4 regions of the Paenibacillus sp. NPDC058898 genome follow, and region 2 is predicted to be linked to each of the others. Evidence: predicted binding sites of a transcription regulator. Region 2 holds the regulator's gene; each other region holds the start of a gene.

Evidence for each region. The regulator Rex, encoded in region 2, represses fermentation and respiration genes when NADH is low (regulators of the CRP and FNR family bind a similar motif). The targets are predictions, from matches to a motif close to TTGTGAAATATTTCACAA.
Region 1: a site for Rex is predicted at 1,747-1,764, ahead of ric (iron-sulfur cluster repair di-iron protein). Genes of this name have one in related genera too.
Region 3: a site for Rex is predicted at 1,456-1,473, ahead of ACOZB4_RS15725 (TorD/DmsD family molecular chaperone). Genes of this name have one in related genera too.
Region 4: a site for Rex is predicted at 1,855-1,872, ahead of ACOZB4_RS14185 (nitrate/nitrite transporter). Genes of this name have one in related genera too.

Annotation. Positions count from the first base shown of each region.
Region 1 covers NZ_JBMOSM010000001.1:238,402-241,550, forward strand. Annotated here, with positions in the region: gene ACOZB4_RS00915 (chondroitinase-B domain-containing protein) at 1-1,174, shown strand, start outside; gene ACOZB4_RS00920 (Ger(x)C family spore germination C-terminal domain-containing protein) at 1,199-1,501, opposite strand; gene ric (iron-sulfur cluster repair di-iron protein) at 1,794-2,492, shown strand; partial or broken gene ACOZB4_RS00930 (transposase) at 2,734-2,818, opposite strand.
Region 2 covers NZ_JBMOSM010000016.1:55,485-58,633, forward strand. Annotated here, with positions in the region: gene ACOZB4_RS29160 (DUF5590 domain-containing protein) at 1-138, opposite strand, end outside; gene ACOZB4_RS29165 (amidohydrolase) at 170-1,471, opposite strand; gene ACOZB4_RS29170 (redox-sensing transcriptional repressor Rex) at 1,446-2,111, opposite strand; gene dinG (ATP-dependent DNA helicase DinG) at 2,184-3,149, opposite strand, start outside.
Region 3 covers NZ_JBMOSM010000005.1:183,663-186,811, reverse strand. Annotated here, with positions in the region: gene mobA (molybdenum cofactor guanylyltransferase) at 1-176, shown strand, start outside; gene moaA (GTP 3',8-cyclase MoaA) at 338-1,342, opposite strand; gene ACOZB4_RS15725 (TorD/DmsD family molecular chaperone) at 1,684-2,361, shown strand; gene ACOZB4_RS15720 (efflux RND transporter permease subunit) at 2,453-3,149, opposite strand, start outside.
Region 4 covers NZ_JBMOSM010000004.1:479,388-482,536, reverse strand. Annotated here, with positions in the region: gene ACOZB4_RS14190 (YwiC-like family protein) at 1-232, opposite strand, end outside; gene ACOZB4_RS14185 (nitrate/nitrite transporter) at 284-1,798, opposite strand; gene ACOZB4_RS14180 (response regulator transcription factor) at 1,966-2,613, opposite strand; gene ACOZB4_RS14175 (ATP-binding protein) at 2,610-3,149, opposite strand, start outside.

The DNA of each region.
Region 1 (3,149 bases), on a different contig from region 2:
CTTTGAAGATCCGAAGCTCATTACGGATAATGGCACTCACAGACATTATATTCGAGTCGAAGGAACGAGCAGCCATAACCGGATCGCTTATAATGATATTGGTCCGAAGAAGGGCTTTGGCGCAGTCCTGATTTATGATGGTGAAGGGCATAGTGGACAGCATATATCGCAATACGACGTCATTGAGTATAACTATTTTCACGGGATTGGTCCCCGGGTAACCAACGGGTTGGAAGCCATCAGGCTTGGACTTTCCAGTACCTCGCTCTCTTCCGGTTATATTACGATTCAGTACAATTTGTTTGACGGGTTTAACGGTGAAGATGAAGTGATATCGGTGAAGAGCAGTGACAATATCATACGGTACAACACGATTCGTGATTCATACGGCGGTATTGTGTCGCGACATGGAAACCGCAACAGCTTCTACGGCAACCATCTGATTGGCGATGGAGTGACACCAGGCAGCAGCGGGTTCCGGATATACGGCAACGATCACAAAATCTATAACAATTACATGGAAGGTCTTACGGACAAAGTGATTCGTCTTGATGGCGGAACACATGATGGCGGACCGGAAGGCAGTACGAATCCAATCGTTCGTTGGGGTGGAAACCAAGAGCAAACGGCAAGGCTTGGCGATCTGCCTGCCGAACAAAGAACGGAACTTTTGCGCGGACATTGGCGGCAGTATAACGTTCAGATTTACAACAATACAATCGTGAATGTCGGCAACCAAACGACAACTTTCAATCTGGGCGGCAGAACCTATCAGCCGGTAGGGACTAAGATTTATAACAATCTGATATTTAGTCATGCAGGGACGATATTTCAGGAAACTGATGCGGTGATACAGGCACCCGAACAGGAACGGGCTGAGTACATGGGAAATATGCTCTCGGGGAATGCACCGATTTCTAACAACCCCATCGTGGACAGAGCGATGACCAAACAAGAGCTTCATTTGGTGCGCAGTAAGGACGGTCTCATTCGATTATCCGTCTATAGTCCAGCCGTAGACGCTGCCCTGACTCCATTCGTTGCAGCGGACGACATGGATGGCCAGATTCGCTATATACCTGACGTGGGTGCAGACGAATATGCGCCAGGCAAGCAGCGATCCAATCCTCCGCTTACCGTCCATGATGTCGGCCCGGAAGCCTGGATGAAATGAAGGTGAATACCATGACCGGCACCATCATTCTGCCTTCATCCCGATTCTTCGAACTTTGGACGTCACACGATAATCAAAGGTTACGCTTTTATAGATTTCACCCCATTGCTCTGCAGATTTAACATGGCTTTTCCAATACGATGATTCTTTGGCTCTTACCAATTCGCCGAATCCGAATATATCGGATTCTTTTTTTTGCGTCTTTTGGATTAATCCGATTAATAATTCTGTAATGGAACGTTCATTCTCGCGAGCAATTTCCTCCAGAATTTTCGAGTTATCTACCGGGATGGTATCAGAGTTTTTTTCTTCGATATTAATCTCCACGTCTCAATGTAGATAATCGCCTCGTCCAGCCCTTCAATGGCTACGACGGATTTCCCCCTTAGCAGGTTGTCGGTCAGAACGGAGATTTTCCTTTCCGAATACCCCTCGCTAGAAAGAAGAAGTCTAAAAAAGATGTTGCCTTGGCTCCCGTAGTTTTCCGATCCTGATCGTTCACATAGTGTTAGATTTTGGTATGACTGCAATCACATATACGAAGATAGGAGTTTCATATACTTGGGTTGTAAGAGTGAAAAAGTTCACAAAGACGCATTTAGTCTAAGGAGGTTTGAACATGAGTTCATTCACGCTTCAGAGTCAGGTATCCGATATCGTTACATCCATTCCGCAAACCGCGGATTTATTCCGATCACTTCGCATTGATTTTTGTTGTGGAGGGCAGGTGCCTTTAGAAGAGGCGGCTAAACAGCGCAATTTGGAACCCGCCGCCGTTTTGGAGCAGGTTCGGTCCGTGGAGAGCAAGTTTGCAGATTATCAAGAAAGCCGTCCGGCTTCACTGAAGGAATCCGAACTGATTGAATACATCCAGCAGAAACATCATGCCTTCTTGCGGGATGAATTACCTGCTTTAACGCCGTATGTGACGAAATTAGCCCGCGTTCATGGGGGGCATCATCCCGAACTTCTTCGGGTGCAGGAGCTTTTCTCCGATCTGAAAAAAGAACTGCTGGATCATACGAAGGATGAAGACGAGCATGTATTTCCGCTCATTTTGAAATTTGTTGCAGAGCCTAACCACCAGGCTGCAGCGGAGCTTAAGCCGCATGTGTCTGAACTGGAACATGAACATGCTCAAGCAGGCAAACTGCTTCAGGAGCTCCGGGAAGTAACCGCTGATTTCGAACTTCCGTCGGATGCCTGCGGTACGTATCGGTTGGTCTATCAACGGTTGGCGATGCTTGAAAAGGACACCTTCGAGCATATCCATCTGGAAAACAACATCTTGTTCGAACGGATTCGTCAAGCGGTATAACCTTGATGACCGTGTGAAAGTGAATTAACGTATGCTGGATGAATATTAAATACAAAATAACGTGGCGTCCCAAAAGTAGATTTAGTTGCTTGACGTACGGCTCTCATAAACAGAAAGTGTGTCAAATAAAGCCATGGCGGTGCTCAGGATGTTATTCCCACACCGCTATGGCTTCTGTTTTGATCATTGGCCGCCTTCTTGAGCAAATTATGGGCAAGCGAAAGCCGAGGGAGACCTCCAGGCTCACGGTCTCCCTCGGCTTTCGTACATGTTTTTTTGAGCGGACAACCTTCGCAGCTTTCGCTTCGATAGATCCGCTTCCGTAAGAAACCGTTCCTTTCGTAAATGGTTTGGGTAGCACCTCCATTTTACCAAAGAACGGTTTCTCTGCGTCTAAAAAAGTAAGCAATCTGCACGGCGTAGCGGAGAGGACGAAACGATTCCGGACAAGCGTCAGCGCTCGCCTTTGCTCCCACATTTCATCCTTGCTCAGAACCATTCCAAGAAATGTGGGGGCAACAGCGATGGTAGGAACGATTCGTACATGGAGCGTCTTCTAGCAGCAAGAAGGGGGGGCTCTCGCAAGATCTAAGATCTTTTGGGACACCCCCGTTATTATTCTGCACTTATTTAACGTATAGACTCCCTTGCCCTAGG
Region 2 (3,149 bases):
CTGCTTCGCGGCAACAATTGCCATTCTTTCTTCATTCCAAGTATCTTTCATAACATATGAATAATAGAGCTGTAAACCAAGCAGCAACAGCAGTACGCTGGACACACTCAGCAATATCCACTTCGTTTTTTTCTTCAAATCCGTCTTCCTCGCTCACCTTGATTATTCCCTAGAGGGTTGTAAGACGCTCAAAGGTACGCTGCGCTTCCCGGCGGATACGTTCCTCATCAAGAGTAAGACTCGCGCCATTCTTCACTACCTGCTTACCGTCAACCCATACATGCTCAACATCCTTCGCACTAGCGGAGTAGATAGCATGAGAAATGTAATCCGTCTTCGGAAGGAAGTGCGCCTGATCCGTGTTCAGTGCGATCATATCTGCCTTCATACCTACTGCAAGCGTACCGATATCGTTGAGGAAGGCTGACTTGGCTCCATACTCTGTACCCATCCGAAGCGCTTCGGATGCAGGAATTGCGGTTGGATCCCCGCTTACCCCTTTATGGATCAATGCCGCCAGACGCATCTCTTCAAACATATCCAGATTATTATTGCTCGCAGGTCCATCGGTACCCAGCGACACCGTTACGCCAGCTTTCAGCAGTGCAGGCACGCGAGCGATGCCGCTGGCAAGCTTCAAATTGCTGCCTGGATTATGCGACACCATAACTTGATGCTTGGCCAGGATTTCGATTTCTTCATCGGTCAGATGGACGGCATGCGCAAGCAGCGTTGGCCGGGAGAACATGCCAAGCTTCTCCAAATGGGCAACAGGGCGAAGTCCGTAGTCTTTTACATTCTGAGCTACTTCCGTTTCCGTTTCGGACATATGCGTATGCAAAGGCAGATTCAAATCATGGGATGCCTGAACGAATTTTTCGATGAAATCCGGCGGGCACGTATAAGGTGCATGCGGTGAAATCATCGTCGTAATTCTCCCGTCAGCCTTGCCATGCCAGTCTTTCGCGAATACCACCGCCTCATCCAGCTTCTGCTGCTGCACCTCAGGCGGACACAATCCGATGACGCCGCGCATTAGGACGCCGCGCATTCCTGAGTCCTGCACAACCTTGGCAACCTGATCCATATGATCATACATATCCACAAATGTCGTGGTTCCGCCTTTGATCATCTCCAGCACGGAGAGTGCGGTTCCCCAGTATACATCGTCGGCCGTGAATTTGGCTTCCATAGGCCACATTTTTTCCTGAAGCCATACCTGCAGTGCCAGATCGTCGCCATAACCGCGGAGCAGGGACATCGCCGCATGTCCGTGCGTGTTCACTAACCCCGGTAGGAAAAACAGATGAGTTCCGTCGATAACTTCTGTTCCCTCTTGGATGGTTGGCTCTTCTTCACCCAGATAGGTTATGCGGTCATTCTCCACAACCATATATCCGCGTAGCACGGTTCTTCCTTCCTCTAATACCGCAAACGTTCCGTTCTTAACCATCCACTTCGTTATCGTCATGTCCTGCATCCTCCTTGCCGTTATCCAAATAATAGGCCAAACTCTGCAAATCTGTAGTAAAATCAGCCGTATGAATCCTGATATGGGATGGGGCTTTCAGGATGGTTGGCGCAAAATTCAGGATAGCCTCGATGCCTGCGGCGATAAGCTGATTGGCTACATTCTGCGCTTCAAAATCCGGAACGGTGATTATCCCGATACGAATGCCGTACTCATGAACCGTCTTCTCCAGTTCCTCCATCGGCTGTACAACCAAATTGTTAATTTTCATACCAACTTTGGGAGAATACGAATCGAAAACCGCCACAATCTTCATATTGTCCTTCAGAAATGCATTGTAATTCGATAATGCATGTCCAAGATTACCGGCCCCAATCAATGCGACATTGATCTTCTGGTCCAGCTTTAGAATCTGGCGAATTTTCTCGATCAGATAAGATACGTCATATCCGATCCCTTTCCGTCCAAAATCACCGAAATACGCTAGGTCCTTACGAATTTGAGCAGGATTGAGGTCCAGTTTTTGTCCCAGTTCCTGGGAGGAAACCGTGGAGACCTCCCTTTTCTGAAGCTCATTCAAATAGCGCAAGTATACAGGTAATCTGCGGACCACGGCTTCCGAAATTTTTTCCGATTTCATTCATGCTCCCCCTAATAATAGGTTAATAACTACATTTTTTTGTGACAGATCATTTCGTTCATTGTTTCACTTTTATTCAGCTTGGTTCTCTATGCCTGCCTCTTCCTGCAGCCATTCCGAAATTCGGGGAACGATCCCCTCTGTCGGCATGTGCTCCATCTTCGGCCCCGGCAAAGAATATAAGAAATATTTCCCGTAATAGGATTCAATGACCCGGGTATCGTAGACAATGACAATCCCCTTATCTTGCGCGGTCCGCACCAGTCGGCCAAATCCCTGTTTGAAGCGAATGACCGCTTGCGGAACCGAAAGTTTCATGAACGGGTTCTTCTTCTGCTGCTGCAGCAATTCGCTCTTGGCTTCGACCAAGGGATGATTCGGCGGCTGGAACGGCAGCCGGACGATCGCAAGGCAAGTGAGCGCCTCCCCGGGTATGTCTACCCCTTCCCAGAAGGAGCTCGTACCCAGCAGGACCGAAGCGCTGCTATCCTGGAATCTCCGGATTAACTTGGTACGGCTGGTTCCGTCCATCCCTTGTCCCAGTACCGTAATATCGCTGGATGCCAGCGCCTCCTTCAACGGCTCGTGAACCTGACGCAGCATGCGGTACGAAGTGAACAGCACAAGCATGCGGCCATGCGTAGCGATTGCCGTATCGGCCAATGATTGCACAAGTGTATTCACAAAGAGTGCATCCCCGACCGAGCCCTTCACGCTCGGAAAATCGCGCGGCACGACAAGGAGGGCCTGCTCCCTGTAATTAAACGGGGACGGCAGCAGAACCGTGTTCAGGTTGCCGCTATCTGCCGCTTCCTGAAGACCCAAGTTCTCGATCATGAACTGAAACGATTTATCCACCGACAAGGTCGCCGATGTCAGGATCACGCTTTGTTTCTTGTCAAAAAACAATTCCTTCAAGTGAGTGCTAACATCGACAGGCACTGCATAAAGCTGCAGCGATTTGCCGCGGAAATTCCCGTTAGCCTCCATCCAGTATACCGTGCCTTCATCATTCAGAGCCATGAAGGACCTCAGGTC
Region 3 (3,149 bases), on a different contig from region 2:
GACAACTGCGCATGGTGGACTGGGTGCAGGAGCTGAATGCCGTCTTTGTGCACGAGGAGCAATTAGAGGCAATGACGGGCCTTGATCCGCGCAGGATTTTATTTAATATGAACACACCTGGGGAATATGAGGCAGCAGGCGGCCTGCTGAATTCCGACTTGTCTGAGGATGGATAGTAGAGTTTTATAGCGGCATCAAGGTGCAAAGCCCGTTGAAACCGGTACTCATCCTAAAAAAATAACCCCGCCAACTAAATGCTTGGCGGGGAATTTTAATATATAACTGCGGGCTAGCGATAATAAATCTGCCATCGGCAGTATACGCGCAGCAGACGGGTTTATCCGCCGATCTGCGACATGCGCCGGACGGTGGGAGTATGGTTTTGTGCCTTTTTCTCGAGCGCGAGCGCCATTTCATGATTCAGCGGTTTATCGCCCAGCGCTTTGCGGAACAGGTTCGCCACCGCGGAAGGATCATCGACGACACGGCGCACGTTAAATTCGTCGGACCAGTATAGACAAGCCTTGATGTGGCCGTCCGCCGTCAGCCTGAGGCGGTTGCAGGAATCGCAGAAATGATCGCTGACCGGATGGATCAGACCGAAGGTTCCTGTAGCTCCAACCACTTTCATGTTGCGTGAAGGCCCATTGCCGGATGGTCCCTGCTCTTCTTGAATGGTCCACCCCGCCTCCTGGCATACTTCGGATACCCGGCTCAGCGGCAGATACGAATCTCGCCAGGCATCGGATGCTTGGCCGATCGGCATATATTCAATAAAGCGGACATGGAGGGGACGATCGAGCGTTAGAGCGATAAAGTCGCGAATTTCGTCTTCGTTGAAGCCCTTCATTAACACCATGTTCAGTTTGATCGGATCCAGGCCGGCTTCATAAGCGGCTTCAATGCCTTCCAGCACTTTATGCACCCGTCCGCCGCGCGTAATGCGCGCGTAACGCTCCTCATGAAGCGAATCCAGGCTGATGTTGATACGAGTGAGTCCCGCTTCCTTAAGCAGACGAGCTTTGGATGGGAGCATGATCCCGTTGGTGGTAAGCGATATATCTTGAATTCCTTCAATGGAAGCAATCATATGGACCAAGGATTCCAGATCCTTGCGCACCAGCGGTTCCCCGCCGGTAAGGCGTACTTTGGAGACGCCCATAGGGGCAAGGACGCGCACGATCGCTGCGATCTCTTCATAGCTCATAATCTGATCATGAGGCTGGAATTCCATTCCTTCTTCCGGCATACAATAGACACAACGAAGATTGCATCGATCCGTCACCGAGATGCGAATATAATCATGGACCCGACCGAAAGAATCTTTAAGCGGTTCGATCATGGAAATCCCCCTTTATAGCATGCATGGTCACATTGTAGCCATTCCCCGAACGGGAGTCAATGCGCCGTTTGGGTCATGACGGCAGGACAAGCAGCGGCAAAATGGCCATTCTTTTGTGAGAAGAATCACAGTAAACGCTTTCGGGATCCATTATATTGAAGCTGTGAACAAAAGCTTTCTCCCCTTGAAAGCGAGTAGTGACATTCTAGATTTCCGAAAGTTTCCTGATTTTTCCGAAATTTTCGGAAATCACTTCTAGCTGCTTTCATTAGGCGTTCATCTAAGATATACTGTCAAGGATATCACATCCAACAAGAAAGGTTACCAATAGGAGGTTCGATATGGCGATATCACCTGTTCAAACTTTGGAGGTGCCTGACGTCTGTCACAGATGGCTTGAAAACCGGGGGACGGTCTACGAGCTGCTGATTGATTTTTTGGGCAATTGGCCCAGCTTGTCTATGATTGCGGAATGGAGCCGCGGAAGTGGAATTAGCAAAGCTGCGGAGTGTTCGAAGGCTGGTACGGAACTGATGACATATTTATGTGGACGCTCACCTGAGGAATTGGTTCGGATTTGCGAATATGAAGGGGCGGAATACCGCCGATTGCTTCAGCAGTCCAAACAGCGTCAGGCAGCAGAGTCTCATTATACGAAGGATGGATGCGCTCAGGATTTAGCCGATTGTTATGCATCCGTCGGTATTGCCTTTAATAAACTGCACGGGGAAGCGGACGATCATATAGCCATTGAACTGGAATTTATGACACTGCTTCATGACCGTATGCTGAACAATACGTATTGTGAACATAGCATGCTGCAATTGATGGAGGTTCAAGAGAAGTTTCTGGAGGAGCATCTGTTGTCATGGGTGCCGTCCCTCTGCAAGGATCTGAAAGGATCCACGGAAAGTCCGCTTTATCAGTCGTTATTCAGTCTGCTGGAGGAATTCCTCGCACAGGATCTGAGCATGCTGAAGACGTGGAAGCATTCCAGGGAGGCTGTGCTGGTACATTAGCGAGCAAGACAACATCATAGTCGTCAACATCATAGTCATCAAAAAAAGCCCCGATCTCCTATTATAGGAAACCGGGGCTTTGCTGTTCTACTTAATCTTCGATTCTTTTCTTGCTGAACTTCATCAGGAACTCGTACACGATAGGTACCACCACGAGCGTGAGCAGCGTCGAACTGATCAGACCGCCGATAACCGTAATGCCGAGACCTTTCGAGATGATGCCTGCACTGCTCTCCCAACCGAATACGAGAGGCAGAAGAGCGCCGATCGTTGCGAGTGCCGTCATCAGGATTGGACGAAGACGGGTAGCGCCGGCTTCAAGCAGGGCTTCGCGTGTGCTCATTCCTTCGCGCTCCATATGGATTACGCGGTCGATCAATACAATCGCATTGGTCACGACGATACCGATCAGCATGAGTACGCCCATGAGTGCAGACACATTCAGTGTCTCGCCTGTGACGAGCAAGCCGATAATGGCTCCGATGACAATGAACGGCAGCGAGAACAGGATGGCGAACGGTGCGAGACCGCCACCGAATGTAACCACAAGCACAAAGTATACAATCGCGATGGCTGCCAGCATGGCGAGTCCAAGCTGTCCGAAGGTTTCGTTGATTTGCTCGGTGACGCCTCCGAATTGGACGGATACGCCGTCTGGAAGCTCAAGCTTATTCACTTCAGTCTCCAGGTTGGTGGAGGCCGATCCTACATCGCTGGACAGGATGTCGGCTGTGACGGTCACAACCATTTTCCCGTCGATGCGCATAATGGAGTCTGGAGTCGTTCCT
Region 4 (3,149 bases), on a different contig from region 2:
CAACGGCGATAAGAGCATACACGATCCCCCAGGATATCCAAGTTTTACGTTGGAACGTCTTCTTTAAGGATTGCAGAAACGGATAGGACGCCATGTATAAACATAACCAGGCCAAAAATAGCGGAAGGTGCAGCAGAACCGGCTTGGCTGCCGCCATTCCTATGATATAGGGTACACTGACCATAGCCCAGCCACCATGCTCCCGTGGGATGACAATCCTCATCTTTTTCATGCGTCTCTCCCTCTCCAATCCATCAACTCATACCCATCCTGATTTATATCTTCAGCCATTCGAACAACGGCCAGGCGGATGATAAGTAATATCGCTGAAGGTACCCACATATTGTACGATGTCACCCGATTCGTCCTTTACCGCGTTAATCGTCAGTAGCTCCAAGTACTCTTCTCCGTCTTTCCGGCGGTTCCAAATCTCCCCCTGCCAGCTCCCGTGTTCCCTGATTTCAGACCACATCGCCTGATAAAACGCCGGTGATTGTCTTCCGGACTTCAATACGCTCGGATTTTTGCCGAGCACTTCCTCCTCCGAATATCCGGTTAACTTCGTGAATGCCGGATTGACGGCATTGATCCTACCGTTCGAATCCGTAACCAGAATCCCCTGGCCGGTGGAGTTAAACACCTCGGATTGCACGGAAAGTTTGTCTTGGTAGTACATCCATACCACAATAACGAAACTGGCAAGCGCAACCTGCGATAAGGCCATGAATCCAATGGAATACTGCCCTGTGGCCGAATGGATAAAGGAAAGCATCAGCGGCGGGAAGAATCCGCCAAGGCCGCCCATCATGGACACGATACCGTTCACAATGCCCGCCTGCTTGTTGAAATAAAGGGGCACGAGTTTGAAAATAACGCCGTTTCCGAGACCGGCACCAACGGCAATGGTTAAGCATCCGGCCGTATATAAGCCAATGGACGGAGAGAATGCCAACAGGATGGCCGCAGCCGTGAGCCCTAAGAATATGCCCATTAATAAGAACAGCGGTTTAAATTTATCCGCAAGCCAGCCGCCTACAGGACGTAATAAAGTGGCTACCAAAATGAATCCTGCCGTCCGCATCCCGGCGTCCACCTTTGCAAGCTCGAAATGGGTAACCAAGAAGTTCGGCAAGTACACCGTAAAGGCTACGAACGAACCGAATGTGATGAAATAAAAAAGAGAGAAAAACCACAGTTTTTCATTTTTATATACACCCTTGATCTGTTCCATAATCGGTGTTTTCACCTTGATTTCTTTACGGTCACCTAAGAGTGCATTTAGCACGGCAAATATCAGCAGCAGAATTAAGTACAGCTGGACGGTTTTGGACCATCCGATCTGAGTCGCGATGACCGGTGCAGCAAACGTGGTAATGGCGGTGCCAATGTTGCCCATCCCGTAAATCCCATTTACGAGTCCCAGCTTTTCTTTCGCATAGTATTTAGGCAATGAGGTCACACCGACCGAGAACACGGCCCCTCCGATCCCCAGAAACAAGCCACCGATTACCAAATGCGTAAAGGATGAAGCCGAGCTGATAAAATAAACCGGAAACAGCAGCAGGATAAAGCTGACGATAAAAACAATTCGTGCTCCCACGACATTGGCGTAATAGCCAAGCGGAATCCGGAGGACCGAACCCAGCACCACCGGAATAGCCGTCAGAATAGCGAGCCGGTCTGCCGGAATGGAGATATCTTCTCGAATAAACGGCAAGAGCGCGGAGATGATGACCCATACCATAAAGCCAAGCACCAGATTCATTGTTTGCAGCGGAAGCTGCAGCTTTTTGATCATTTCCATCACCTTTTCTAAAGCGTAATGAATGGCAATTGATCCCCAGCTCCTATTGTACGTGCACCTATTCACAATGCTAATAGGGAAGTTCCCTGAATCTCTCCGGGGAACTTCCCTATTCCTTAAAGCAACAACCCTTTATTGCGCCCTTTTTATATACGTAAGGACTAAAAATCCAGCAATTTTTTCTTTAATGCATATTCCACTAACTCCGGGCGGCTTTTCAAATTCAGCTTGTCCATAATTTTGGCCTTGTGCGCTTCCACCGTCTTGACCGATACAAAAAGTTTTTCCGCAATCTCCTTATTGCCATAACCCTTGGCGATCAAGGGCAGGATCTCAATCTCCCGTTTGGACAGACTGTTAAACGGATCTTGTTCCGCGCTCTCGCTATCTTTCTTAATAAACTCCCGAACCAGGGAAGTAGCCATCTGGGGATGGATATAGGTCCCTCCCTTATGCACCATGCGGATGGCGGAGATTAATTCATCATCCGGCGCATTTTTCAGTACGTAACCTGAAGCACCGTTTTTTAAAACATGAAACAGGTAATCGTCATCATCATACATGGTTAGAATCAGAATTTTCGTGTCTGGAAATTCACTGCTGATCTTGCCGGTTGCAATCAGTCCGCTTTCGCCGGGAGGCATGCTTAAATCCATCAACAGCACATTCGGCCGGTGCTTCGCCACCATGGTGTAAGCCTCCATGCCGTCTGCCGCCGTCGCGACGACCTCCATATCTTCCTGGTAATTCAGAATCATGGAAAACCCGCTGCGGACCACGGCATGATCATCCGCAATCACAATTTTCATGTACCCATCACCTCCGGCTTGTCGTCACCATTCGTAAGCGGAATGTTAAGCTGAATCGTCGTACCCTCACCGGGAGCGGAAAGCAAAATAAACTGACCACCGACGAGCTCTGCGCGTTCGCGCATCCCGTACAGTCCCAGTCCGGTTCCCTTAGCTTCATCAATGACCATGTTAAACCCGACTCCACGGTCCAGGACGGTTAACTGAAGGTAGCCATTCACTTCACATAAGCGTACATGTACCTCATCCGTTCCTGAATATTTCATGGCATTCAGCACCGCTTCCTGGCATACCCGGTACACAACTGTTTCAATCTCGCTGCCGTAGCGGGCTGCCTCTAACTCCGCAGAGAATTCAACCAACATACCGTAATTCTTCGCGATCCATTTAAAATGGGAGCGGAATGCAGCCTCAAGCCCCAAATCGTCTAATGAAGCCGGCCTTAGTTCAACGGATAAATGCCGGATATCATCCAGAAGCCTGGTTAAAGACACCTCGGTCTGTTGCAGTTTCTTGAGCACATCCTCGCCCACATT